Regions from separate parts of the Glutamicibacter sp. M10 genome, predicted to be linked through region 1. Evidence: predicted binding sites of a transcription regulator. Region 1 holds the regulator's gene; the other holds the start of a gene.

Region 1 (23,129 bases):
AAACCTGTGGTCATGGATTTGTCGGGTAGTTTTTCAGCTTCCTCGTTCACTCAGGCTGCACAGCAGATGGTTGAAAAGCGACGCCTCACCTCGCTGGTACCAACCCAGCTAGCTCGCCTGCTTGATGACGCTGATCCGGCTACCTTGACCGCGCTCAAACGCTTTGACGCCATCTTGCTCGGCGGAGCCCGCGCCAGCAAGGACTTGCTCGTCAACGCTCGACACCACGGACTGAAGATCTTCCAAACCTATGGGTCTTCAGAGACCTCGGGTGGATTGGTGTACAACGGCAGCGCACTGCCCGGCGTGCAGCTGGCCGAACACGATTCTCGCATCTGGGTTTCTGGCCCCATGCTGGCCGATGGCTACGTGGATTCCCCAGAGGCCACCGCAGAGCACTTTGTAGAACACGATGGACACCGCTGGTACGTTACCGATGATTTGGGCTCTGTTCAGGGCCAGCGACTAAGCATCGTTGGGCGCGTGGATGACGTGATCAACTCTGGTGGCATCAAGCTCTCAGCTTCCAAGATCGAGGGCATCCTGGAAGAATTCTTCACCCAAACCTTGGTCGTTTCAGTGCCTGATCCGCAGTGGGGTCAAAGCGTTGGCTTAGCTTTCAGCGGACCCACCAAAACCGAGGCAGCCTTCGACGCGGTGCGCCGAACCTTGGGCAAAGAAGCCGTGCCAAAGTATGTTCGGCACTACCCTAACGGGTTGCCACAACTGCCCAACGGCAAGTTCGACCGCAAGCTGATCATTGATGAACTCGGTGCGCGCAACTAACTCGATTCGCCTTGCCCGCCCATTCGCGGGAAACTAGAGGGTACGAGTTTTTCTTTTGCCCCGAAAGGACTGAAAGTGGCCACACTTTCCCAATGGGTCTCCGGTGCACGTTTGCGCACCTTGCCTATCGTCATCGCCCCGGTAGTTATTGGCACCGCGGCCGCAGTGGGCGAAACAGGCACCCTTCACTGGGTCCGTTTTGTTCTGGCGTTGATAGTCGGTTTGCTGTTGCAGGTTGGCGTTAACTACTCCAACGACTACTCCGATGGAATCCGCGGCACTGACGATGATCGTGTCGGCCCATTCCGTCTTACGGGCTCCAAACTCACTGCCCCGAAGAACGTACGCAACCTCGCCTTCGCCTGCTTTGGCCTGGCAGCTATTGCGGGCCTGACCCTGGTGGTCGTCTCCGCATCATGGCCGTTGTTGCTAGTTGGCGTGGCAGCCATTTTTGCTGCGTGGGGCTACACCGGTGGCAAAAATCCTTATGGCTACCGCGGCCTTGGTGATATCTACGTCTTCATCTTCTTTGGATTAGTAGCGACCCTGGGCACGACCTTCACTCAGATCAATGAACTGCCACTGACCTCCATATTGGGTGCGATTGGTACCGGTTTGATTGGCTGCGCGCTACTCATGGCCAACAACGTTCGGGACATCCCCACCGATAAAGAGGTTGGGAAAATTACCTTGGCTGTGCGCCTCGGCGAACACAATGCCCGTCTGAGCTACGTGTTGATGATTGCCGTAGCGATCTTGTTGCCACTGCTAGCTACCGGAACTTTCCCTTGGCTGTGGTTGCTACTGCTTACTTTCATCCCAGCTATCGCACCATCGTTGCTGATGCTGCGTGAACACGAGCTTCCCAAGCTGGTTAAGGTTCTCAAGCAGACCGGCATGCTGAACATGGTCTATGCCTTGCTCTTTGCGCTGGCCATTATCTTGCAGACTTGGTTCTAGCCCACCGGGTATTTAGCGCTTAATCACCAAAGCCTTGGCTCATCACTGCCCTCGCGGGAAATGATGAGCCAAGACTTTTTCTGCTCAAAAGGTCACTGGAGTTAAGAACTCAGTTACCGAGCACGCAAATTATGTTGACGTTTATTCTGCAGTTCGGTGATTGCGTCGCTGATCTTCATCAAATTCATCTTCGACAGCTTCATCGTCCAGCTGCTTCTGCGTCTTACTTGCCGAGGTTTTAGCAAAAGCTTTACGCACGTCCTCGTTCGCTTTTAGACGAAGTTTATTAAAGAACAAGTAGGCTACCGCGAACGCGAAGATCAGCCCGATGATTCCGGAAACGAAGATAGGCCAGTTCAGACCCCACGAAAGACCAAGGAACACTGCGCAGAAGATGCCCAGGCGAAGAGCTGTATATTTCAGAAACTGCATAACTTCAAGTTTACCGATGAACCTGTGAACTCGATTATCACTAGAATGATTACATGGTCCGTCTCCTTATATTCGCAGCAGTAGTTTCGGTCGCTTTGATGATCTACACCTTGATCGAATGCAGCCGTGCGCCGAGGCATCTGATACGTTCCTTGCCGAAGCCCGCATGGTTCGTAGTGATCATCCTCTTACCGCTGATCGGTGCCGTATTGTGGTTCGTTCTTGGACGACCTCAAAGCTCGGCAAACCAACCAGCAGGGCAACAAACTGCCCCCGATGATGATGAGGACTTTTTGCGTCAGCTAGAAGTCTGGCGCCGACAGCAACAACGCGAAGCAGATACTAAGGCTCGTGAGCAAGAACTCAAAGATCAGGGCAAGATTCAAAAGAATACTAATCCTGAACCACCGGCTAAATCAGAAGACACCGACACTGATTCACCGGACACCAAGTCCTAGAAGCCAGTAGCGGCCTACTCACGGCCCGTAGAACACAAGCCCCGACATTTCCGTTACCGCGCCCTCGCGTGGCGCTCACGGAGGCCGGGGCTTTGTTGTACCTGTTGCTCGGCTGGCGTGGTCTGAGATGAGTAGCGTGGATCAGTTGGGTAGCTCAGATCAGTTGGGAACAAGGTGCCGAGCCCAGCGCCCTTCAAGGCCCAGAATGATCCGCCAACGACAAACGGCGAGCAATACCCCTGATGGGTGTCGCTCGCCGTTTGTGTATTGCTGCGGGGTCTAGACGCCCGCGTAGGAGTGTAGTCCGTTGAAGAAGATGTTCACGATGGTGAAGTTGAAGACCACGCAGAGGAAGCCGATAATCGACAGCCATGCTGAACGTGGGCCGGTCCAGCCACCGGTAGCGCGGGCGTGCAGGTAGCCTGCGTAGACAACCCAGATCACGAAGGACCAGACTTCCTTTGGATCCCAGCCCCAGTAGCGTCCCCACGCTGCTTCGGCCCAGATGGCGCCAGCCATCACGGTGAAGGTCCACATGACAAACGCGATGGTGTTGATGCGGTAGGCGAAGTTCTCCAGTGCACCTGCGCCAGGTACTACGCGCATGAATGGCAACTTGTCGCTAAGACCTGAAGCCAAACGGTTCATGCGCGAGTGCTGCAGCAACTGCAAAACGTTCATGGCGAAGCTAATGGCAAACAGTGAAGAGGAAAGCACTGCAATGGAAACGTGGATGACGATCCATGGCGACTGTAACGCTGGCACCAGGTGACCTACTGGAGTAGGGAAACCGATGGTAGCTGCACACAGCATCAAGGTGACCAGACCAGAGATGAACGAACCCATGAAGCGCAGGTCCTTGATGATCAGAATGATCAGGTACACCAAGGCAACAAGGAATGCACCGGTGGTGAGGAACTCGTACATGTTGCCCCATGGCACACGGTGAGCAGCCAGAGCACGGGAAACCACAGCGAAACCGTGAAGCGCAGCGGCAAGCCACATCAGCACTACGGCGATGCGCGCCATGGGGCGCTTCGCCGAGAAGCTGGTGTAGGTCATCTTGTCCGAGACGATCTCTTCACTGATGTGATCTGCTCGGCTATTTTCGCCGCGGCGTTTGCGATTGCTTCCAGCAACAACGTTGCCAGCACCAACGAGCAGTTCTTCGTCACGCTTGAGCGCAGCAGAGTCCATCTCGGTAATGGACTTGTTTGTCTTGGCCAAATCAAGAGCAAAGATGATGAAGACTACGCCATAGACCATGGCTGCCAGCAGCATGAACAACTGGCTGTATTCACCCAGCGATTCATTAATTGGTGATAATGCCCCAGCGTTACCCATTTACTGCTCCTTGGTTCTGCTCCTGGCTTGCCAATGGCCAAGCCTTGTCAAAGATTTTTTGTAGTTCTGAAGCTTCGCGTTCCAGTCGTGGGTCTTCGCCACGGGCCAACAGCGCATATTCGATACTACGCTTGCCATCAACCTGCACCAGTTTGATCCAGACACGACGACGCGGAGTAAACAGCGAGACGCCAAGTCCGATGAGAGCCAGAGCCGCAAAGATACCAATTGGCAGCTTGCCCGGGTCGTAGTTCACATCCAAGGCTACGTAGCGCTTGAGGTCATCAAAGGTGATGCTTCCCTTGCCATCTGGAAGATCGTAGGTCTGGCCAGCTTCAAGACGAATACCACCGGCGTCGAGGTCGCGACTGTTCAGTGCCTTCATCTTCGCGGTATCCAGCACAAAGACGTTCTGCGGATTGCCATTGTCTAGGCCTAGATCACCGTAGAAGGAGTTCAGGTGCAGCTGCGGGTTGATCGCGTTAGGATCTCCCGAGATACCAAATCCCTTTTCATCTACCAGCGCGGTAGGAAGTAGGAATCCCTGGAAGCCCAGCTGATCGGGCTTAGCGTCAGGCACCTTCAGCACGAAGATTGAAGTGTAAACGGAGTCCTGCGGAACCGAAGCTACCGGACCCGAGTAAGAAACGTTGCCTTTACCATCACGCACGGTGATGACCGGTGCATAGCCGTTGCCCACCAAGTAAACATCCGCGCCATTAATACGTAGCGGATGGTTCACTTTCAGGTCTTGTTTTACCGGTTCTGACTGCGCAGTCTTACGGACCTGCACGTGCGCGGTGAAGTCCAGCGGCTGTCCAAAATGTGCCTCTGATTCACGGTCAAAGACGATGTCGAATTTATCGAGTTTCACCGAGTAACCAGGAAGTTTGTCAGCATTAAACGCGGTTCCCGGAGTGAACGAGTCGTAGGCAACCAGCGAGTTAACGAAGGTCTCCCCTCAACAACCACACGCTGTCCGGTGTAGCCGAAGGCCCCACCCACGGCGGCGGCAACCAGCACACCAATCAACGAGATGTGGAACATCAGGTTGCCGATTTCACGAACGTAACCACGTTCTGCTGCTACCGAACGTCCCGTCGCATCCTCGCGGCGTTCTACTCGATAACCACGCTTTTTCAGGATCTTGTAGGAGTCCTCAATGATTTGGTCATCATCGGGGGTATCCGACTCACCTTCGAGAATCTCGTAGGAAGTATATTGCGGCAAACGGTTCAGGCGAGCCGGAGTGCGTGGTGGTGGAGTACGCAGTGCTTGCGCGTGCTTACGCACACGCGGAATGATGCAGCCAACCAAGGAGATGAACAGCAGAATGTAGATCGCTGAGAACCAGACCGAGGAATAGACGTTGAACATCTGGAAGCGATCAAGCCATGGACCGGCCACCGGGTGCTGGTCAATGTAGCCTACGACGTTTTCTGGCCCCGAGGGACGCTGCGGGAAAATCGATCCCGGTACAGCAGCAACAGCCAATAGCAACAGCAAGAACAACGCTGTTGGCATGGATGTAAGTTGAGTCCAGATCCACCGCAGGGTACCGACAAACCCTAATGCGGGTGCGTCTTGGGTGCCTTTGGACTTCCGTTGTTTTTTCGCCATTAAATTGGCAACCTCACTTCATTGGCAAACCAGTTTTGCAGTTCTGACACCCAAGTGCCCCATAGGCCAGTCACCATGACTACGCCGAGGGCCATGAGCATTGCGCCGCCAAAACGCATGATGAATACCTGATGTTTGCGGAAGAACGCTAATGCCTGCATTCCGCGCTGTAGTCCAAGGGCTATCAGGATGAACGGCAACCCTAGTCCTAGGCAGTAGAACGCCGTGAGCAATGTGCCTCGTGCGACGTTGGCTCCGCCACCGGTAGACATTATTAGTACCGCGCTCAAGGTTGGGCCGATGCACGGTGCCCAGCCTAGACCAAAGGTCAGGCCCAGGACCGGAGCACCCCATAGCCCGGCTGGTGGTTTTTTATGGATCTTACGGTCACGCTGCATCCATGAGAATCCGCCCATGAAGACGATGCCCATAAAAATTACGACAATGCCCAGAATCTGGGTGACCCAAGATCCATTAAATTTTAACCAGGCGGTCGCCTGGCTGAACAGCACGCCAGCTGCGATGAAAACTACGGAGAATCCAAGAACAAACAGCAAGATTCCAAGGACTACCCGGCCTCGTCGGTGTTCTTTGAGATCCGCTCCGGTCAGACCGGTGACGTAGCCAAGAAATCCGGGAACCAGTGGCAGAACGCAGGGAGAAAGAAATGATACTAATCCCGCCAACACCGCTACCGGCGACGCGAGTAATAACGACCCGTCTAGGACGATGTCGGCAAATGGATTTGAGGTCAATGCCTAGCTCACAACTCTTCGGTCAAAGCAGTATCGATCAGCGACTTCAAAGTGCCCGGATCCGCTGCACCAATAACGCGGGCGCGCACTCGTCCCTTGCGGTCTAGGACCAGGGTGGAAGGAACGGCTTGCAAAGGCACGTACTTGGTCATAGCTAGCTGAATATCGCCAGAGGTGTCTTGGATTGATTCATAAGGAAGGTCAAAGGTGCGTTCAAACGCCTTGGCTGCCTCCGCTTCATCACGCACGTTGACGCCAATGAACTCCACCTTGTCACCAAACTTGTTGGCCAACTTCTTCAAATCTGGAGCTTCGATACGGCATGGCGCACAGGCGGCGTACCAGAAGTTCATCACTACTGGCTTGCCTTCCCACTTGCTGAAGTCAACGTCGGTGCCGTGGTACGTGGTCGCGGTGATCTCTACTGGTTCACTGCGCTTGGATGCTACGTATTCCTGCACAGCTCCGTCGCCAGCAATGTAGTTTTTCCCATCGCCGTTGTTTGCTTGCGCAGTCAACGTATCTTCCTTGGCGCCACAGGCAGCCAAAGGAACGATCGCGGCGGTAAGCATCAACGAACGCAGCATGGTGCGTCGGCTCAGATTGCGCGGGGTTGGCACAGGATCAGTCATTTGCTTAGGCTCCAGGAATATTCGCTGCGCCGGCCAGTAGCTCGGGGTTTGGTTCGGTGTATCGCACGGAGACTAATTCGTCCCCTTCAAAGTCGAAGCTCGTGACCGAGGCCAGCGTGCATTCGCGCTGACGCGGGTCGTGCCACAACGGCTTCTTCTCGGCTGCTCGGCGAGTGACCCAGATAGGAAGCTGGTGACTAACAATGATCACTTCGGCGCCTTCGCCGTGTTCGGCGACAGCAGCGCGACGATGCGCATCCATGGCTTCACGCATGCGCTGAACCTGCTGCGCATAAGGTTCGCCCCATGATGGCTTGAGTGGGTTGACCAACAATGGCCAGAACTTCGGCTGACGAAGGTGCTCGGCGACCTTGGACAGGCCTTGAAGTTTGTTACCGGCTTCGATGACACGGTCATCAGTGCGAATCGGCAGGTTCAGGGCGTGGCTGGTGGGAGCAACGGTTTGCTGGGCACGGATCAATGGCGAAGCAACCAAGCGAACCACCTTGGCTCCCTCGGCCTGACGCTGAGCGAAAAATTCGCCGGCCGCATCAGCCATTTTGAATCCCAGCTCGGAGAGCCCGTAGCCGGGGATCCGTCCGTAAAGAATACGGTCAGGGTTGAAAACTTCCCCGTGGCGCAACAAATGGACGGTCGATAAAGGCATACTTCCAGTGTCTCAAATGTTCAGTGCAAAATAGTCATATTGTGTCCACCATCAACTATTCACAGCCCATGCATGGGATTCCCATATAGAAAAACCATCCTTTTGGATGGGGTAGCTCACAGCGCCGAGTACTAGTCTTGAACACAACAACAAGTTGACCCCTAAAGGATGATGGATCATGAGTAATTACGACCCGAATCAACCCGGCCAGCCCTACAATCCTGAGTCCGGCGCTCAAGGTTCAAATCCGAACCCTTACGGTGAAAACCCGTATGCACAGCAGCCTTCCCCGTACGGTCAAAACCCATACGGTCAGAACCCGCAAGCCGGGCAAGATCCTTACGCACAAGCTCCGATGACTGCTGGCTACAACCAGTTCCCTACCCAGGGTGGCTACGCCGCAGTTCAGCCTCCAGCAACCCGACCAAAGACCTTGCAGATTGCTTTTATCTTGATTCTGCTTTCGGGTGTTGTCGGTGCGATTGCTAGCTGGATGATCTCCACCTCAAATCTGTTCACCAACATGGTTGCTTCCCAGTGGGCAGCGGTGGAGACAGAACTAAAAACGCAGATGGAAAGTTCGCCTGAAATGGCTAACGACCCAACCCTGCAGCAGATGATGAACAGCCCCGAAGCGTTCATGGCACAGGCCAGCTCGGTAGTGGCCGGCATCAGCATTGTTGGTGCCATCATCTCGGTACTTCTGTACTTCTTGGTGGGCTTCTTTGTAGGCCGTGGTGTGGGCGCGATGCGCATCATCGCTACCATCTTGGCTGTACTGTCACTGTTCGGCATGTTCTCAACCGTGTCCGCCATCAGCATGTACGGCGACTCCCAGGCCGGTGTCCTGAGCGCGGTCTACATCATTGGTGTATTGCTTGGCATTGCTGGTGTGGTCTTTGCTTGGCTTCGTCCATCATCCGAATACATTGCAGCCCGTCGCATGGCTCGTCGCGCCGGTTACCGGTAAACAGCTGTAGCGCCCTGACTTCAGGGCAAATAGCTAAGGCGTTGCCTGTTTTGTCATCACTGACAAAAACAGGCAACGCCTTTTTTATTGCTAAAAGTTGGTTAGCCTTGCACGGCCAGATAAGCCAGAATCTGTAATTCTGTCGACAGATCAACACGGCGTAGGTTCATGCCGGTTGGAACCTTTAAAGGTTTCGGGGCAAAAGACAGCACCGATCGCACGGAATTTTCAGCAAGTACGTAAACGAGATCTTGAGCAGCATCACCAGGGACCGCTAGCACCGCAATATTGATTTCTTCGCGGGCTACTACTTGGGCAAGATCAGCTATTGACTCAACGGTCAGTTCACCGACTTTGTCACCGATTAGGGCAGGGTCAACATCCAAAATGGCTTTGACGTTGAAGCCACGCGAAGTGAAACCCGCGTATCCGCTCAACGCGCGGCCCAGGTTACCGGCACCGACAATCGCTACTTTCCAGTCTTGGTTCAGCCCCAAGGTCCGACTGATGTGTTCAGCCAGTTCTCGCACGACATAACCGACTCCACGCGTTCCATAGGAGCCGAGCCATGAAAGATCTTTACGCAAGATTGAGGGGTTCACCCCAGCCTCTTTGGCCAACACCCCGGAGCTGGTGCGTTCGCGCCCTTGGGCTTCGAGAGTGTTCAACGCCCGCAGGTACTGAGTGAGTCGAGCCAAGGTGGCTTCAGGCAGGACACGAGCTTCAAGCTCAGACATCTTCGTTCCCCTGCACTTTCCAATGGGCTAAGCGAGCACCGCGCATGTTCATGTTTGTGGCAACTGCTAGTTGGTGAGCAGACGCTCAAGCCGTTGTGGATCGATGGTCCAGAAGTCTCGGACCTGTCCGTCAATGAACAGCACTGGAACCTCTTCATGATGCTTTGCCAACAGATCAGGATTCTGATCTATGTCTATCTCAGAAAATTCCATATTCAACCGGCCCGTCACTTCTGCCACTGTCTGCCGAGCGGCGTGACAAAGGTGGCAGTCTTTTCTAACCAACAGTTGAATCTGATGCAAAGTACTCACCTGTCCATAATCTCACGAGCCGTAACCACGCTTGAACTTTAAGATGAAATAAACTGGATCAAATGTCTTCCTCAGAATTTGACTCCACGCAGTCTCAAGCTCCGGCATCGGGTACCGTCGCCGCATTTTTTGATGTGGACAACACCCTGGTTCGCGGTGCCTCGCTTTATCTACTGGCGCGCAAACTCCGTGAACACAAATTCTTCCAATTCCGCGAGATCCTATGGTTCGCGTTGAAACAACTGCGCTATGCCGCCCGTGGCGAGCATTTGGGCGACATCCATCAGATTCGTGACCGTGCGTTGATGATGGTGCGCGGAATCCCGGTGGCCGAAATTGAGCAAATCGGCAACGAGATCTATGACGAGTTCATCGAACCGAAGCTGTGGTCCGGGACCGTGGCCATTGCCCGTCAGCACCTGCATGTAGGTCGCGAAGTCTGGCTGGTCACCGCCACTCCCTGGAAGTGGCGAATGTCATCTCGGATCGGCTCAATCTTTCCGGCGCTTTGGGCACCGTGGTGGAAAGTAAGGACGGTTTGTACACCGGGGCGTTGGCTAGCCCAATTCTTCACGCAGCCGAAAAAGCGCAAGCTGTTCGGTCCCTGGCTAAGGCTCGCGGGATCTCACTTTCGCGTTCCTGGGCCTACTCGGATTCCTACAATGACGTTCCATTGCTAGAAGCCGTTGGCCATCCTGTGTGCATCAATCCGGATGCTCGGTTACGTGCCTACGCCAAGCGCAGAGGCTGGCAAGTTTACGATTTCCGCACCGGCCAACGAGCCGCCAAGCTCAGCCTGCGAGCAGCCGGAGTCATCGGTGCGCTGTGGGCCGCTAGGCGCTCTATCCTGCGCCGTTCCGGCTCTTAGCAGGGTGTTAGTTACTTCTGGATAAAGCAATCGCCACCGTTTGCAGTTCAACTGCATATCGGTGGCGATGATTGCCTAGCGGCAAAGTGCTCGAAGTAGATTTACTTCTTATTGCGACGCTGGTGACGAGTCTTACGAAGCAATTTACGGTGCTTCTTCTTGGACATACGCTTGCGGCGCTTCTTGATAACAGAGCCCATAATGGTTCCTCACAAACTAATAAATGCGTCAACCCAAAATATCTGCTTGCACGCAAGCAAAAGGACAAGGTTGACCGGACGTTAAACGTTCCTTAATAGATTACCCGCTTTTCGGTCATGCTCTGACCATCGTGCGGACTAACGGCCGTATGAACCAGTACCGTGCTGCGGATCAATAGCCGCGGCACTTAGGTAGGATTCGACAGCGTTCTCCGGTACACGATAGGAGCGACCGAACTGAACGGCAGGCAGATCGCCTGCGTGAATCAGCCGATAAACCGTCATTTTGGAAACACGCATCATGTCAGCCACTTCGGCTACCGTCATGAAACGGGCTCCTGCAAAATTCTGTCTATCCGTCATGCGGGATATTCTCCTGACGCTGATCTCTATTTCGTCGCGTTACTAGCGAAGGTGAACTTACACGACTTTGGATCAACATCGGCGATCAGGTTCACGTTCGCTTTGTCCTAGTCTAATCGCACTTTGGTAACTTTCGCATCACGCAACACTTCAGGGCGCATCTGAATCAAAAATTTTGTTGCTTAATTGAGACAATTCGCGAGCCACGGTCCAATACAACCGGCTGTGACACGCGAGTCGTAATCAAAGGATTCCCCTAGATGACGCCTTGGGCCAGCATGGCGTCCGCTACCTTCACAAAGCCAGCGATGTTGGCACCGGCAACATAATTGCCTGGTATGCCGTACTCGTCAGCGGTTGTCGCACATCGGTCGTGAATGCCCACCATGATCTCGGTCAGACGCTGCTCGGTGTGTTCGAAACTCCACGAGTCACGGCTGGCGTTTTGTTGCATTTCCAGCGCTGAGGTTGCCACGCCACCTGCGTTGGCTGCCTTACCTGGGCCAAAGAGCACCCCGGCTTCTTGGAAGAGTGAGGTTGCAGCAGCGGTTGTTGGCATATTGGCGCCTTCGGCAACAGCAATGGTTCCTGCGGCCACCATCTTCTTCGCGGCACTTTCATCCAGCTCGTTCTGCGTTGCGCAGGGCAGTGCGACGGTTCCAGCAACGTCCCACACGCTGCCAGCTTCAACGTAGTGCACCCTGCTGGTTCCACGGCGTTGTGCGTATTCGGCAATACGTCCGCGCTCAACTTCCTTGATCTGGCGTAGCAGTTCTAGGTCGATGCCATCTTCGTCAACGATGTAGCCGGCCGAGTCCGATGCGGTCACGACCTTGGCACCTAGGTTGGCAGCTTTCTCGATGGCGTGAATGGCCACGTTGCCGGATCCCGAGATGATCACCCGTTGCCCGTCGAAGGACTGGCCGCGGGTCTTGAGCATTTCTTGGGTGAAGATCACGGCCCCGTAGCCGGTTGCTTCCGGGCGAACCAACGAGCCGCCCCAGCTCAGTCCTTTGCCGGTCAAGACGCCAGATTCGTATCGGTTGGTAATGCGCTTGTACTGTCCGAAGAGATAGCCGATTTCGCGGCCGCCCACGCCAATATCACCGGCAGGCACATCGGTGTATTCGCCAATGTGACGGTACAGCTCGGTCATGAACGATTGGCAGAAGCGCATAACTTCACCGTTGGACTTTCCCCGTGGATCAAAGTCAGACCCACCCTTGCCGCCGCCAATAGGCATACCGGTTAGGGAATTCTTGAAGATTTGTTCAAAGCCTAGGAACTTGACGATGCCTAGGTACACCGAGGGGTGGAAACGCAGTCCACCCTTGTACGGGCCTAATGCGGAGTTGAACTCAACGCGGAAGCCTCGGTTGATTTGGACTCGACCTTGGTCATCAACCCACGGCACACGGAAAATGATCTGTCGTTCGGGTTCGCACAAGCGTTGCAGGATCGCTGCTTCAGCATATTCGGGATGTTTGAGCGATACAGCTTCAAGGCTGTCGAATACTTCGGTGACCGCTTGGTGGAATTCTGATTCTCCGGGGTTACGACGGAAAACTTCATCACGAATCGTTGTTAAGTGCGTATCCAAGTTTCTCTCCTCATCAAACGGGGCAGGAACATGCGCACTGGGAAACTTACCCGTGGCGACACTGTCCCCCTTTCGAGAGTGTCATGGAGAACACACCGAGCTAAAATTTGCCGTTAAAAACCAGAAACACAACCGTAACTTGAAAACTGGGGATCACTTAGCGACGGCGGCCAAAGCGCGGAAGCCGCTCCAAGAATTCTTGAGCACGTCCAGTAACTTGTTCCAGGCCTCGGCCAACGCTGCGGCCAATCTGTTGCGCAGTGGGGTTGGCGGTTGTTGCCAGCTCAGTGCCCGCTTCAGATTCATGGAGTTCTTGTTGCTCTTCGAGTACTTGTTCTGGCAGCAGATCGGCGCACCAACGAACAAGCTGCTCTAGCGCGGAGGTATCGATGCTGTAGATACGGCGCTGCCCGGCAGCGGCCATGCTCACCAGCTGCGCCTCACGTAATACCTTCAGGTGCTTGGATACCGTGGGCTGGGAAATTTCCAGCTCGGTTACCAAAGCGCCCACCGCTTTCGGTTCGCTTTTGAGAGCTTCAATAATTTTGCGTCGGGTTGGTTCTGCCAAAGCCGAGAACACTTCATCAATTGCCACACACATAACCCTAACGGCATATGACCTTCTGGCCATTGATTTCGCCGGGCTATCCACGGTGAAATTCACGGCAATTGCCTAACCGATGAAGTTCAAAGGCTCAGTCAAACCAGGGGTCGAGTCCAAAGAGCGGGAAGATTTCCTTGCGAGTCGCGATGATCGTGCGGTCCACTGGATCGGCTGGATCGTAGCCGACTTCCCAGTTGCGCCACCACAGCTGGGCGTCATCACCCATCAGGTACGGGGTGGCACGACCGTATCGTTCCAAAACATATCGTCGGAAAGTCTCCGGGACATATGTTCTTAGCGGCACGGGCTTCCCGGCGACGATGGCCGTCAGATGAGTCCACACACGCGGGACCACTGCGCTCACGTTGTAGCCGCCACCACCGGTGGCCAACCATCGACCTTCGCAGACCTCATCGGCCAGCTGGGAAATATCCAAAGCGGCCTGACGTTGCGCGTCCACGGAGAGTTTGAGGTTGGTCATGTCGTCGTCACGGTGGGCATCGCAACCATGCTGAGAAACGATAATCTCTGGCTTGAAGGCATGAACCAGCTGGGGAACAATCGCATGGAAGGCGCGCATCCATCCGGAATCCCCGGTCATGGCCGGCAGCGCCACATTGACTGCACTGCCTTCGGCTTGCTTGCCGCCAATATCGTTGGCGAATCCTGTTCCAGGAAATAACGACAGGCCAGATTCGTGGATGGATATCGTCAGTACTCTTGGGTCATCCCAAAAATTGATTCGGTGCCATCCCCATGGTGAGCGTCAACATCGATGTAGGCAACCCGTTGCACCCCACGGTCGAGCATGCGTTGGATCGCTGCGGCAGCGTCGTTATAGATGCAGAAACCGCTGGCTTTTCTTCGCGCCGCATGGTGCATGCCGCCTGCAAAGTTCACTGCTCGAACGGTACTTTCATCCATTATGGATTGCGCGGCAATCACTGAGCCACCCACAATACGCGCCGAAGCATCATGCATGCCGGCGAAGACTGGATCATCTTCGGTGCCCAAACCAAAGTCTTCTGCAATCAGTGTCGGATCTTCGCTGACCCGACGCACCTGATCAATGTAGGCCTGATCATGCACGGTTGCCACAAGCGCATCACTAGCAATTTCTGGAGCATGGATACTCACGTTTTGCGCGCTCAGCACTTCGAGTTCTCCGCTAAGGCGGTAGGTCAGTTCTAAACGTGATGGGTGCATCGGATGCCAGTCGCTGAATTTGTACTTCAGATACTGTTCATCCCACATGACCATAGTTGGGCGAGGAGCCTGCTGCGGATCTAACACTTTTTCAGGCTACCTGATAGTGATCCAACTCATGAATATATGGCGTATTCGGCCACGCAGTCATTCTTTAGGGCGATATGACAAGCGTTTGGCCCGGGAAACGCGTAAATTACTAGGAGGACTTGAACCTCCACATCTTTATTCCACCCGGCCAGAAGAAACTGCGAGTTATCGATGAGCATAGGCAGTGAACTGGGCCCCAGCGCCCGGGCAGCTGAATTGCGCGAGAAGCGCCGCAAGCAACGATTTGCGTTTCGCGCGAGAATTGCTGACATCACCGTACGCTCCCCCGCGCGCTTAACGCTGAGCGTCTTTCTCTTAGCGATCACACTTTTCACTTCCCTGCTCGCTGCCCCGTTTTCTTCTTCTAAGGGTGAAGTGACTCCCCTGCACGACGCGCTGTTTACCGCAGTTTCTGCGGTTTGCGTGACTGGTCTAACCACCGTCTCCACCGCAGCGCACTGGTCCTTTGTTGGACAGCTGATCATGCTGATCGCTGCATTCATGGGTGGTTTGGGCATTTTGACGCTGGCCTCGATCATGTCGTTGGCCGTCTCACGCAAGTTGGGCGTCCGCGCCAAGCTCATGGCACAGAAGTCCATGGACAGTTCAGGTGCCTCCGCGTTGGGCGAGGTTAGTTCCTTGCTGCGCATCGTGATCACCACGGCCGTGAGCCTTCAGGGACTTATCGCGCTGTTCCTGATCCCGCGCTTCTATGTTCTGGGCGAAAGTTTCCTTTCCTCTATTTGGCACGGGATTTTCTATGCCGTCTCAGCGTTTAACAACGCCGGGTTCACTCCCCACTCAGATGGTTTGGTGCCTTACGAAACTGACCTGTGGATCTTGATCCCTTTGATGGTCGGCGTGTATGCCGGCTCGCTGGGCTTCCCAGTAGTCATGGTCTTGTTGGCGCACAAGTTCAACGTCAAAAAATGGAACTTGCACACCAAACTGACCATGCTGGTCACCACGCTATTGCTCTTTGCTGGCGCGCTACTGTGGCTGGTATTTGAATGGTCCAACCCGCGTACCCTGGGTGACATGTCCATAGGCGACAAGGTCATTCATGCTTTATTTGCCTCGACGATGACGCGCTCTGGCGGCTTCAACTTGGTTGATCAAAATGACATCCACCAGGTGACGGTGTTGCTCACCGATGCATTGATGTTTGCTGGTGGCGGTTCGGCATCCACCGCCGGCGGTATTAAGGTCACCACCATCGCTGTTATGTTCCTAGCAATCATGGCCGAAGTTCGAGGCGACACCGAAGTGACCGCGTTTGGTCGCCAAATTCCCCAGGGAACAATGCGCGTAGCTATCTCGGTAGTTGCGATGGGCGGTTCGTTGGTCATGGTGGCCACCGGCGTTTTGGTCACCATCGATGAGTCTGTTGGTTTTTCCCGTGCCTTGTTCGAATCCATTTCAGCTTTCGCCACCGTCGGATTAAGTACCGGCGTGTCTCAAGAGATGCCACCGGCCGGTAAATACGTACTCAGTATCCTTATGTTTGCTGGACGTATCGGTAGCATCACCCTAGCTAGCGCGCTGACCATGCGCCACCGTAACTCCCTGTTTAGACTTCCAGAAGAGAGGCCGCTCATTGGCTGACAAGAATATAGACCACAATGCCCCAGTTCTGGTGATCGGTCTGGGACGTTTTGGTGCCTCCGTAGCCCAAACGTTGGTCAAGCAGGGCCGAGAAGTTTTGGCCATCGAACGCAGCCCAGAACTCGTTCAGCAGTGGGCCAGTACGCTCACCCACGTGGTCGCCGCTGATGCCACGAACATTGATGCACTACGTCAGCTTGGTGCCCAAGAGTTCTCCTCCGCCGTGGTTGGCGTGGGTACTTCCATCGAGTCATCCGTGCTGATCACGGTGAACTTGGTGGACTTGGGAATTGAGCATCTGTGGGTCAAGGCCATTACCCCTTCGCACGGCAAGATCCTCACGCGCATCGGTGCCAATCACGTGATTTACCCGGAAGCAGATGCTGGGGTCCGTGCCGCGCACTTGGTCGGTGGACGTATGTTGGACTTCATTGAATTTGAAGACGGCTTTGCCATCGTGAAGATGTATCCGCCAAAGGAGACTCAGGGCTTCACCCTTGCGCAGTCCCAGGTTCGTTCTAAGTACGGCGTGACCATTGTCGGTGTGAAATCGCCCGGTGAAGATTTCACGTACGCTGTGCCAGACACCATCGTGACCCGTAGAGACGTGCTGATCGTTTCTGGGCACGTGGACTTGCTAGAAAGATTTGCGGCCCGTCCGTAGGCCATTGCACGGCGCTTGGCACGGATGGAAGAGGCCGGTACCCCTTAGGGTACCGGCCTCACTCATCTTTAGTTGTAAAAAGAAACGGCGATTAGCCTAGTTCCTCGCTGAGCTTGGCCGCACGTGCAGCAGCAGCCTGGGTGCCCGCAGCAATAATCTTTGGGATACCCTGCTCATCAAAAGTAAGGATGGCCTGCTCGGTGGTGCCCTTAGGGCTGGTCACAGCCTTGCGCAGCTCACCCGGGTTAGCGTTCGGATCAGAAAGCATCTTGCCGGCACCGGCAACGGTGGCTCGGGCCAGATCGATGGATAGCTTTTCATCCAGACCCATCGCTACACCGGCGTTAGCCATGGCTTCAGCCAGGTAGAAGGCGTAGGCAGGGCCTGATCCTGAAATCGCCGAGAGTGCATTTTGCTGGGACTCATCGATGACGTGAACGTCGCCGGAACCTGAAAGTAGGTCGCTGACAAGTGCGGTCTGCGTTTCGCTCACGCTTTGAGCTGGGCTCAAGCCAACTACGCCTGCGCCAACCATCAATGGGGTGTTTGGCATGGAGCGAATCACCGGCTGGTCAGCAGGCAAGTGTGCCTGCATGCTTGCCAGGGTGATGGCGGCAGCGACTGAAACGACAACCTTTTCTGCGGTGAGGGATTCGGAAATCTCTTCACACAAGTCAGTAATTCCTACTGGCTTTACACCCAGGAAAATGATGTCGGAGTCGGCGGCAGCCTTAGCGTTGGCCGATGAGTCTTCTTCGCTAACCAGCACGTTGATGCCTAGTTCGCGAAGTTCTGCAGCTCGCTTGTCGCTACGGATGGTGGCGGTGATCAGCTTGGGATCGTGGCCTGAAGCGACAATGCCGCGAAGGATGGCACCATTCATGGATCCGGTGCCGAGGAAGGACAGTTTTAGGTTCTTTGTTGCTTCACTCATAAGTTCATTGTTTCATTGGGTCGTGCTCGGAGCTTGCAGATAAGTGCTCACGAGCAAATTCAAGGGTCTTTCCCAGCCACTCTTCTTTTTGGCCGGTATTCTTTGCCTTGCGCGTGGAGACTTCAACCGCCATGGTTCCTGACCACTGAACGTCCCGCAAATACTGCAAGGTTTCGGCCACGCGCTGTGTTCCTAGGCCCGGTACCAAGTGCTCGTCTTTACCGTTATCAAGACCGTCGCAAAGGTGCACGTGGGTTAATCGCTCACCGAGGTCCTCCACGGCTTGGCGTGAATCGGTATTGGCAATGGCAGCGTGGGAGAAGTCCCACGTGACGTGTTGGTAATTTTGCGGAACTGGGTTCCAGTGCGGCAAGTACATTTTTGCTTCGCGGCCTCGGGCGCGCCACGGGTACATATTCTCCACGGCGATTTTCATCCCGGTGGTATCAACCAGACGCTGGACACCATCGGCGAAGCCTTCAGCGTAGGTGCCCTGCCATCTGAATGGCGGGTGTGCCACTACGACGCTGGCGCCCACTGCTTGAGCCAGGATGACCGAGCGTTCCACCTTGGCCCAGGCCGAACCCCACACCTGCTGAGTCAACAACAGGGTCGGTGCGTGGATGGCCATGATGGGCAGTTGGTACTTATCCATCAATTTTTTGAGCGCGTCAGCGGACTGGCTTGCAGCATTTCCGGTAATCAGGACCTCAATGCCGTCATATCCCACGTCTTTGGCCATAGCGAACGCGTCATGGACCGATAGCGGGTAGACGGACGCGCTGGACAAGGTGACCGGCACCCGGTGAGAACTCTTCTGGTCTTCCATGCCCCTGCCTCCTGTTACGGTGGCGCCCTAGTTCAAGGGCACCTGTATCACTGAGAAACTCTAGCTACTTGGCTCTTTCAAGAACTGGTCTTTTTCATAAGCCAAGGGTACTTCTCCCACACCCACGCTACTACTGAGCGGTGTCGCTGAAGCAAACATCACGTGATCAAAACGGCGCAGCATCAATCCTTCACGAATTGCCCATGGGCAGATTCGGATGGATTTCAGCTTCAACGCGCTCATCGCTTCGTGAGCCACAATGGCGCCAGCTAACAGCTGCGGTGCACGGATCTCTGAGACCCCTGGCAGCTCGGCTCGCTCGGCCCAGCTCATCGCTGTCAGACGGTTAGTCCAGAGCTTTAGCGCGTCACGGTTTAGTACACGTTTCACGTACGGACCTTCATCACTCGGAGCAGCTCCGGTGATGCGGGCCAATGAACGGAAAGTTTTAGATGTTGCCGTGGCCAACGTTGGTTTTCCGTATTGGCGCAGCTCGGTCGAAGGGTCATTCAGGACGTCGCGTACATAGGTACGCAATTCCTTGACCTCTTTGATCGACGGCAAGTCATTCGGCAGCCATTCACGAGTCAGGCGTCCGGCACCCAAAGGCACCGAGAATGCGGCCTGTGGGAATTCGTCGGTGCCATAGGCCAGCTCTAACGAACCGCCACCCATATCCAGGTTGAGGATAGATTCCGAAGACCAACCAAACCAACGACGTACCGAGTAGAAGGTCATGCCGGCTTCTTCTTCACCGGATAGTTCCATCAAGCTCACACCGGTCTGAGTTTTGACTCGTTCCAGCACACTGGCACCGTTGGAAGATTCACGAATAGCCGATGTACAGAAGGCCATAAAGTCTTCCACCTGATGGCTTCCAGCAAATTTCACTGCTTCATCAATAAATGAAATCAGCTCTTGCTGGCCCTCTTCGGTAATGGCACCGTATTCGTTGAGGTAGCGCACCAAGGACAGTGGACGCTTGTGCGATGCATAGGGAACCGGTCGGGCTCCTGGGTATGCGTCGACGAGCAAAAGGTGAACGGTATTCGAACCGATATCCAGTACACCTAGTCGCATGGTGCGCTCCTCATTTGGCCGAGCAAAAAATTCTAATCAGTCTTTTTTGCGGTCGTCTTTTTGGTCGTAGTCTTCTTTGCTGGCGCCTTCTTGGCGGTGGCTTTCTTGGCCGGAGCCTTCTTCGCTGGCGCCTTCTTCGCGGTACGTTTTACCGGGCCGCGGGCGCGCTTGTCTGCCAGCAATTCGATAGCCTGCTCGCGAGTCAGCTCCTCCAACGACGTTCCTCGCGGAACGGTGATGTTGGTAATCCCATCGGTGATATAAGGACCGAAACGACCATCCTTGACCACGATGTTCTTTTCGCTTGTCGGATCCGCACCGAACTCTGCCAGTGGCGGAACAGCAGCGCGGCGACCACGTTGCTTTGGCTGCGAGTAGATCTCCAGAGCTTCATCCAAAGTGATGGTGAAGATCTGATCTTCGCTCTCAATTGAGCGCGAATCGCTACCCTTCTTCAGGTATGGACCAAAGCGACCGTTCTGTACGGTGATCTCTTCACCCTCAGCATCTGCACCCAGCACGCGTGGCAAGCTCATCAGCTTCAACGCATCATCCAAGGTCACCGTCTCAACGGTCATGCTCTTGAATAGTGAAGCGGTGCGAGGCTTAAGCTTGACCGGCTTCTTAGGTGGCTTAGGCTTGCCATTCTTGTAGTACTCCACAGGCTGAGCAGCCAAATCTTCGGCCGTTGGCTCTGGAATGATCTCCGTGACATAGGCGCCATAGCGACCGTCCTTGGCCACAATCGCACGGCCCGTTTCTGGGTCAGTGCCCAGTTCGTTTTCCGAGACCTGCGAGGTAGCAAAGAGCTCTTCAGCCTTCTGTGCAGTCAGCTCATCCGGTGCCAAATCTTCAGGCACGTTGGCGCGCTGTGGCTCGGTACCTTCTTCAGCACCTTCCGGGATGGCACGTTCAAGGTAAGGACCGAACTTGCCCACACGCAAGGTGATGTCATCAGTGACTGGGATGGAGTTGATGGCGCGCGCATCAATGTCACCGAGGTTATCGACTACATGCTTCAGGCCTTCGGATTCAGACTCTGCGCCCTTGCCGAAGTAGAACAGGTTCAGCCAATCGCTACGAGCGCGCTGACCCTTGGCGATCTCGTCGAGGTCATCTTCCAACCGTGCGGTGAAATCGTAGTCAACGTACTTAGCAAAATGCTCTTCGAGCAAACGAATAACAGAGAAGGCAATCCAGCTAGGAACCAAAGCTCCGCCACGCTTGGTGACGTAGCCACGATCCATGATGGTGGAGATTGTTGGTGCGTAGGTTGAAGGGCGACCAATTTCGCGCTTTTCCAGCTCAGCAACAATCGAGGCTTCGGTGTAGCGTGCTGGCGGGGAAGTTTCGTGGCCCAAGGCCAGAAGCTCATCTCCTGCCAAGTACTGTCCGACACTCAGCTGTGGCAGGCGTGCCTCAGCGTCAGCGGCAGCAGCTTCAATAGCCTGCTCATCCTTGCCTTCTTCGTAGGCCGAAAGGAATCCGCGGAAGGTAATCACGGTACCAGAGGCTGAGAATTCAGCAACGCGGCTATCACTAGCGGTGCCCTGAAGCTTGATGGTGGCGGTGAAGCCCTTGGCATCTGCCATCTGCGAAGCAACGGTGCGCTTCCAGATCAGCTCGTAGAGTGCGTTTTCATCCTTGGACAGCGAGGAACGCACATCCTTGGGACGACGGAACATGTCACCGGCTGGACGGATCGCTTCGTGAGCTTCCTGTGCAGCATCGGACTTGGCCTTGTAAACACGTGGCTTGGCTGGCACCGAGTCGGCACCATAAAGTTCGGTGGCCTGCTTGCGTGCGGCGGTGGTTGCTTCCTGCGAGAGGAAGACCGAGTCCGTACGCATGTAGGTGATATAACCGTTTTCATACAGGCGCTGAGCGATCTGCATGGTCAGCTTGGAGCTCCAGCGCAACTTGCGCGAGGCTTCCTGCTGCAACGTGGAAGTGGTAAATGGTGCGGCCGGACGACGTGTGTACGGCTTATCTTCAACCGAGGTGACAGCAAAGTCAGTGTCGGAAAGATTGGTAACCAGCGACTGAGCCGATTCTTGATCCAGGTGAGCGAGCTTGTTGCGAGTTGCCTTTAGTGCACCGCGGTCATCAAAGTCACGGCCCGAGGCCACGCGGGCGCCGTCAACGGCAGCGAGCTTCGCTTCGAAGCCTTCGCCTTCTTTAGTGGCAAAGTTGCCTTTCACGTCCCAGTATCCAGCCGGGATGAACGCCATACGTTCGCGTTCACGCTCAACAACCAGACGAGTAGCCACAGACTGCACACGACCTGCAGACAGGCCACGAGCTACCTTGCGCCACAGTACCGGCGAGATCTCGTAACCGTACAGACGGTCCAAAACACGACGGGTTTCCTGGGCATCAACGAGGTCGGTATCCAACTCGCGCATGTTTTCCAGTGCGCGAGAAATACCTTCCTTGGTGATTTCGGTGAAGGCCAGACGACGTACTGGAACTTTGGGCTTAAGCACCTGCAACAGGTGCCACGCGATGGCTTCGCCTTCGCGGTCCGCATCGGTTGCGAGGTAAAGTTCGTCAGCTTCTTTAAGCTTGGCTTTCAGTTCTGAAACGCGCTTTTTCTTGTCTGGATAGACCATGTAGTAAGGCTCAAAGTCATTATCCAAATCAACAGCAAACTTGCCCACCGACGTCTTCTTCAACTCGGTTGGTAGTTCTGATGGCTGTGGAAGATCGCGAATGTGCCCCACCGATGCATCAACGTCAAAGCCCTCGCCCAAATACTTGGCGATCGACTTCACCTTGGCAGGAGACTCCACGATAACGAGTTTCTTACCAGTCTTTTCTTTGGCCTTGGGGGCACAGCACTCCTTTTAAACAGTCCGGACTTTAGGAGTCTTATTTAGACCCCGAATCAGTCCGCCATCGCAGCTTCGTTCTTTGTGCCTACTCTATAGCCACATTTCCCGATGATCTTACACCGAGGGATAACCGTGGTTTGAGTGAGGCTTTTTACAACGCTGCTTCACCGGAACTCTGATATTCGGGAAGCAACGAGATTAAGTAGAACATACGACGGGAGTCAATGCTTCGTTCCTCAGCAGTAGCTTTCGCCTCGTACTCGTAGACAAGGTCCAACATTCTGCGATTGAACTCACGCTGTTTATCTTCAGAAAGGAAGACCAAACCGCTAGTGAGCATAGGTGGGCGATCAGGATCTGGGGTGATTCCTGCGTTCGCTTCATTTTGGCGTCGCTGAACTTCGGCGTTCAACCGTGTTCTAAATGCGTTTAATTGCACGTTTAGATATGCAGTCTTGGCGTTAGAGGAGTCGATCTGAGTGTTCAGTTCCAACCGTTCACCGGCCGCACGCCACCTACGCTCGCGGGCATCACCTTCGCTTGCTGCACGGATCACATACCCGTATTTTTCAAGCGCAC
Region 2 (2,772 bases), 990 kb from region 1:
CGTACCTCACGCATCATGCGCGAAGTATGGTCCCGAAAAGTCGTACAACTCTAGTTCTAGACGCTGACGGCTTCAGCCTTCACATCTGGAACAGCTACCGGGTGGGTGCCAGCGATCGATTCGATCACGCGCACTACCTGGCAGGAGTAACCGAACTCGTTGTCGTACCAAACGTAGACAACAGCGTTTTTGCCCGAAACGATGGTGGCCAGGCCATCAACGATGCCGGCACGACGTGAGCCAACAAAGTCGGTGGAAACCACTTCTGGGGAATCGATGTAGTCGATCTGCTTGTGCAGGTTCGAGGTCAGCGAGGTTTCACGCAGGTAAGCGTTCAACTCTTCCTTGCTGGTTTCGTTCTCCAGGGTCAGGTTCAAGATGGCCATGGAGACATCTGGGGTTGGTACGCGAATTGCGTTACCGGTCAGCTTGCCTTCGAACTCTGGCAGTGCCTTAGCAACAGCCTTGGCAGCACCGGTCTCGGTGATCACCATGTTCAGTGCAGCTGCGCGTCCGCGACGTTCGCCCTTGTGGAAATTGTCGATCAGGTTCTGGTCGTTGGTGAACGAGTGAACGGTCTCAACGTGTCCGTGGTTAACGCCGAACTTGTCGTTCAGCGCCTTGAGCACTGGGGTGATGGCGTTGGTGGTGCACGATGCTGCGGTGACAATCTTGTCTTCTGCAGTAATCCACGAATCGTTGATGCCGTGAACGATGTTCTTCAAGTCGCCCTTACCTGGAGCGGTAAGTAGAACGCGAGCAACACCCTTAGCTTCAAGGTGCTGGGACAGGCCAGCTTCATCGCGCCAGCGTCCGGTGTTGTCTACAACAATCGCGTTGTTGATTCCGTATTCGGTGTAATCAACGGTTGCTGGATCATTCGAGTAGATGACCTTGATCAGTGTTCCATTGGCGAGGATGGTGTTGTTTTCCTCGTCGACGGTGATCGAACCTTCAAAGCGGCCATGCACCGAGTCGCGGCGAAGCAACGAAGCGCGCTTGACGATGTCATCATCCGAGCCCTTGCGCACAACGATTGCCCGCAGACGCAAGCCGTAACCGCCACGCTCAATCAGGATACGAGCGAGCAAGCGACCAATGCGACCAAATCCGTAGAGTACTACGTCCTTTGGTTCTGCGTCGGTAGCGCCGGCCTTGCCGACCTTTTCGCCCAGTTCGTTGCTGATAAATGAGTTCAGGTCAACGGAGCCAGATTCTTTGAACTTCTTGTTCAAGCGGCCAAGATCAACGGCGACCGAGCCAACATTGAGTGTCTCGATTTCATCGAGAATTGCTTTGGTTGCCTTCAGGCTTAGCTCTTCGCCATCGATGCGGCGCACAACGCGGTGTGCTTTGATGATGTCGATTGAGGACTGATTGATCAGCTTGCGGCCATATACGGAGGGCACCACATTGTTCTTGCGGTACAAACGTCCGATCAGTGGAATCATGGCCTCGGCGAGCTCTTCGCGCCCGCTCCATTCTTGCTGGGCGACGACAGACTGCTGGGTCAAAGGAAAATCCTTCCAATTCAGCCGACTTGCAGATCCATAAAGTCGGTTGGCACCGTGGGAAGCACCATTGCTTTTGCGGTGGTACGAGGTCACAGGATCATCCTCGTAAGTACTAAGTACATTTTCCATTCTAAACTGCGCAGAAATTTTCCGGGCACCAAGATCTGTGAATCATCTCACTTGAGAAGTGAGGAAAAATATGGTGAATGGGATGGCCGATACGCCGGGTTTTGTCGCGCCGAAGCGGGACGGTCATCTATCTACGACTGCCGTTGCCGACAGCCTCTAGCGGTCCACCCGACTGCATGGTGCGAACAGCCCTCATAACGCAGTCTGTCTGACCTTGCTCCGAGTGGGGTTTACCAAGCCATCCCGGTCACCCGGGACGCTGGTGGTCTCTTACACCACCGTTTCACCCTTACCAGGAAACCTGGCGGTCTATTTTCTGTGGCACTAGCCTGCGGGTTACCCCGAGTGGGCGTTACCCACCACCCTGTTCTGTGGAGCCCGGACGTTCCTCGGGACAATTGCTTGCCACGCGACCGTCTGGCCATCCCATTCGTTAACCATTCTAGCCCCGGGACTTTGCCTGCCGTAACGCGCTGAGCGAGGTGTCCGACACGGAGATTCTCCAAAAATACCTAACCACGAACGATTTGATACGCACTGGATGCACGCGTAGCTCAAAGCATCAGCAAGTCTTCATCGACAAAGGTTGAGTGTTGAATTCCGATAGGCTGGAAGGCGTGCTTATTTTGTTGCCGCCTTCTGAAGGCAAGACAGCCCATACTCAAGGTGCTCCGTTTGAATTGGAAACACTCTCGTTTCCGGAACTAAATGATGATCGTCACCAAGTCATCGATTCTCTTGCGCAAGTTTCTGCTCGCGAAGACGCCATGGAAGTCTTAGGCGTTGGAGCTTCACTAGCTAACGAAGTAGCTCGCAATATCTCACTGCACACTGAACCGGCAGCCAGGGCACACGATATTTATTCAGGTGTGCTTTTTGAGGCTTTGAACTACGCGTCGTTGGATAAGCCAGCAAAGCTGCGGGCAGATCAAAGCATTCTGGTCATTTCTGCGTTGTGGGGCGCCGTCAGATTTGATGACCGGATCCCACCGTACCGACTTTCTATGTCCACCAAGCTTGAACCACTGGGCAGGCTCGGGAGCTGGTGGAAGAAACGATTAACTCCAGTATTGGACGAGATGGCCGGGAACCAGCTCATCATCGACACACGCTCAAGTACCTACACGGC

The links. Region 1 encodes Rex, which represses fermentation and respiration genes when NADH is low (regulators of the CRP and FNR family bind a similar motif). Its sites were predicted from a motif close to CTTGTGAANNNNTTCACAAG; they were not measured.
Region 2: N6V40_RS12225 (glyceraldehyde-3-phosphate dehydrogenase) is a predicted target of Rex. The motif match lies at 1,678-1,697, and genes of this name have one in related genera.

Annotation. Positions count from the first base shown of each region.
Region 1 covers NZ_CP104918.1:1,478,140-1,501,268, reverse strand. The annotation lists gene N6V40_RS07370 (AMP-binding protein) at 1-786, shown strand, start outside; gene N6V40_RS07365 (1,4-dihydroxy-2-naphthoate polyprenyltransferase) at 862-1,746, shown strand; gene N6V40_RS07360 (DUF4229 domain-containing protein) at 1,888-2,178, opposite strand; gene N6V40_RS07355 (PLD nuclease N-terminal domain-containing protein) at 2,232-2,636, shown strand; gene ccsB (c-type cytochrome biogenesis protein CcsB) at 2,916-3,980, opposite strand; partial or broken gene N6V40_RS07345 (cytochrome c biogenesis protein ResB) at 3,973-5,504, opposite strand; gene N6V40_RS07340 (cytochrome c biogenesis CcdA family protein) at 5,600-6,355, opposite strand; gene N6V40_RS07335 (TlpA family protein disulfide reductase) at 6,364-6,987, opposite strand; gene N6V40_RS07330 (histidine phosphatase family protein) at 6,992-7,654, opposite strand; gene N6V40_RS07325 (hypothetical protein) at 7,833-8,624, shown strand; gene N6V40_RS07320 (redox-sensing transcriptional repressor Rex) at 8,726-9,361, opposite strand; gene N6V40_RS07315 (glutaredoxin family protein) at 9,428-9,673, opposite strand; partial or broken gene N6V40_RS07310 (HAD family hydrolase) at 9,736-10,074, shown strand; gene N6V40_RS07305 (HAD family hydrolase) at 10,140-10,541, shown strand; gene N6V40_RS07300 (30S ribosomal protein bS22) at 10,643-10,741, opposite strand; gene N6V40_RS07295 (helix-turn-helix domain-containing protein) at 10,880-11,104, opposite strand; gene gdhA (NADP-specific glutamate dehydrogenase) at 11,361-12,704, opposite strand; gene N6V40_RS07285 (ArsR/SmtB family transcription factor) at 12,862-13,305, opposite strand; partial or broken gene N6V40_RS07280 (acetoin utilization protein AcuC) at 13,400-14,568, opposite strand; gene N6V40_RS07275 (TrkH family potassium uptake protein) at 14,776-16,209, shown strand; gene N6V40_RS07270 (potassium channel family protein) at 16,202-16,873, shown strand; gene proC (pyrroline-5-carboxylate reductase) at 16,965-17,807, opposite strand; gene N6V40_RS07260 (sugar phosphate isomerase/epimerase family protein) at 17,812-18,636, opposite strand; gene N6V40_RS07255 (Ppx/GppA family phosphatase) at 18,697-19,716, opposite strand; gene topA (type I DNA topoisomerase) at 19,749-22,508, opposite strand; gene N6V40_RS07245 (ArsR/SmtB family transcription factor) at 22,702-23,129, opposite strand, start outside.
Region 2 covers NZ_CP104918.1:2,481,503-2,484,274, forward strand. The annotation lists gene N6V40_RS12225 (glyceraldehyde-3-phosphate dehydrogenase) at 57-1,514, opposite strand; RNA gene rnpB (RNase P RNA component class A) at 1,718-2,072, opposite strand; gene N6V40_RS12235 (YaaA family protein) at 2,261-2,772, shown strand, end outside.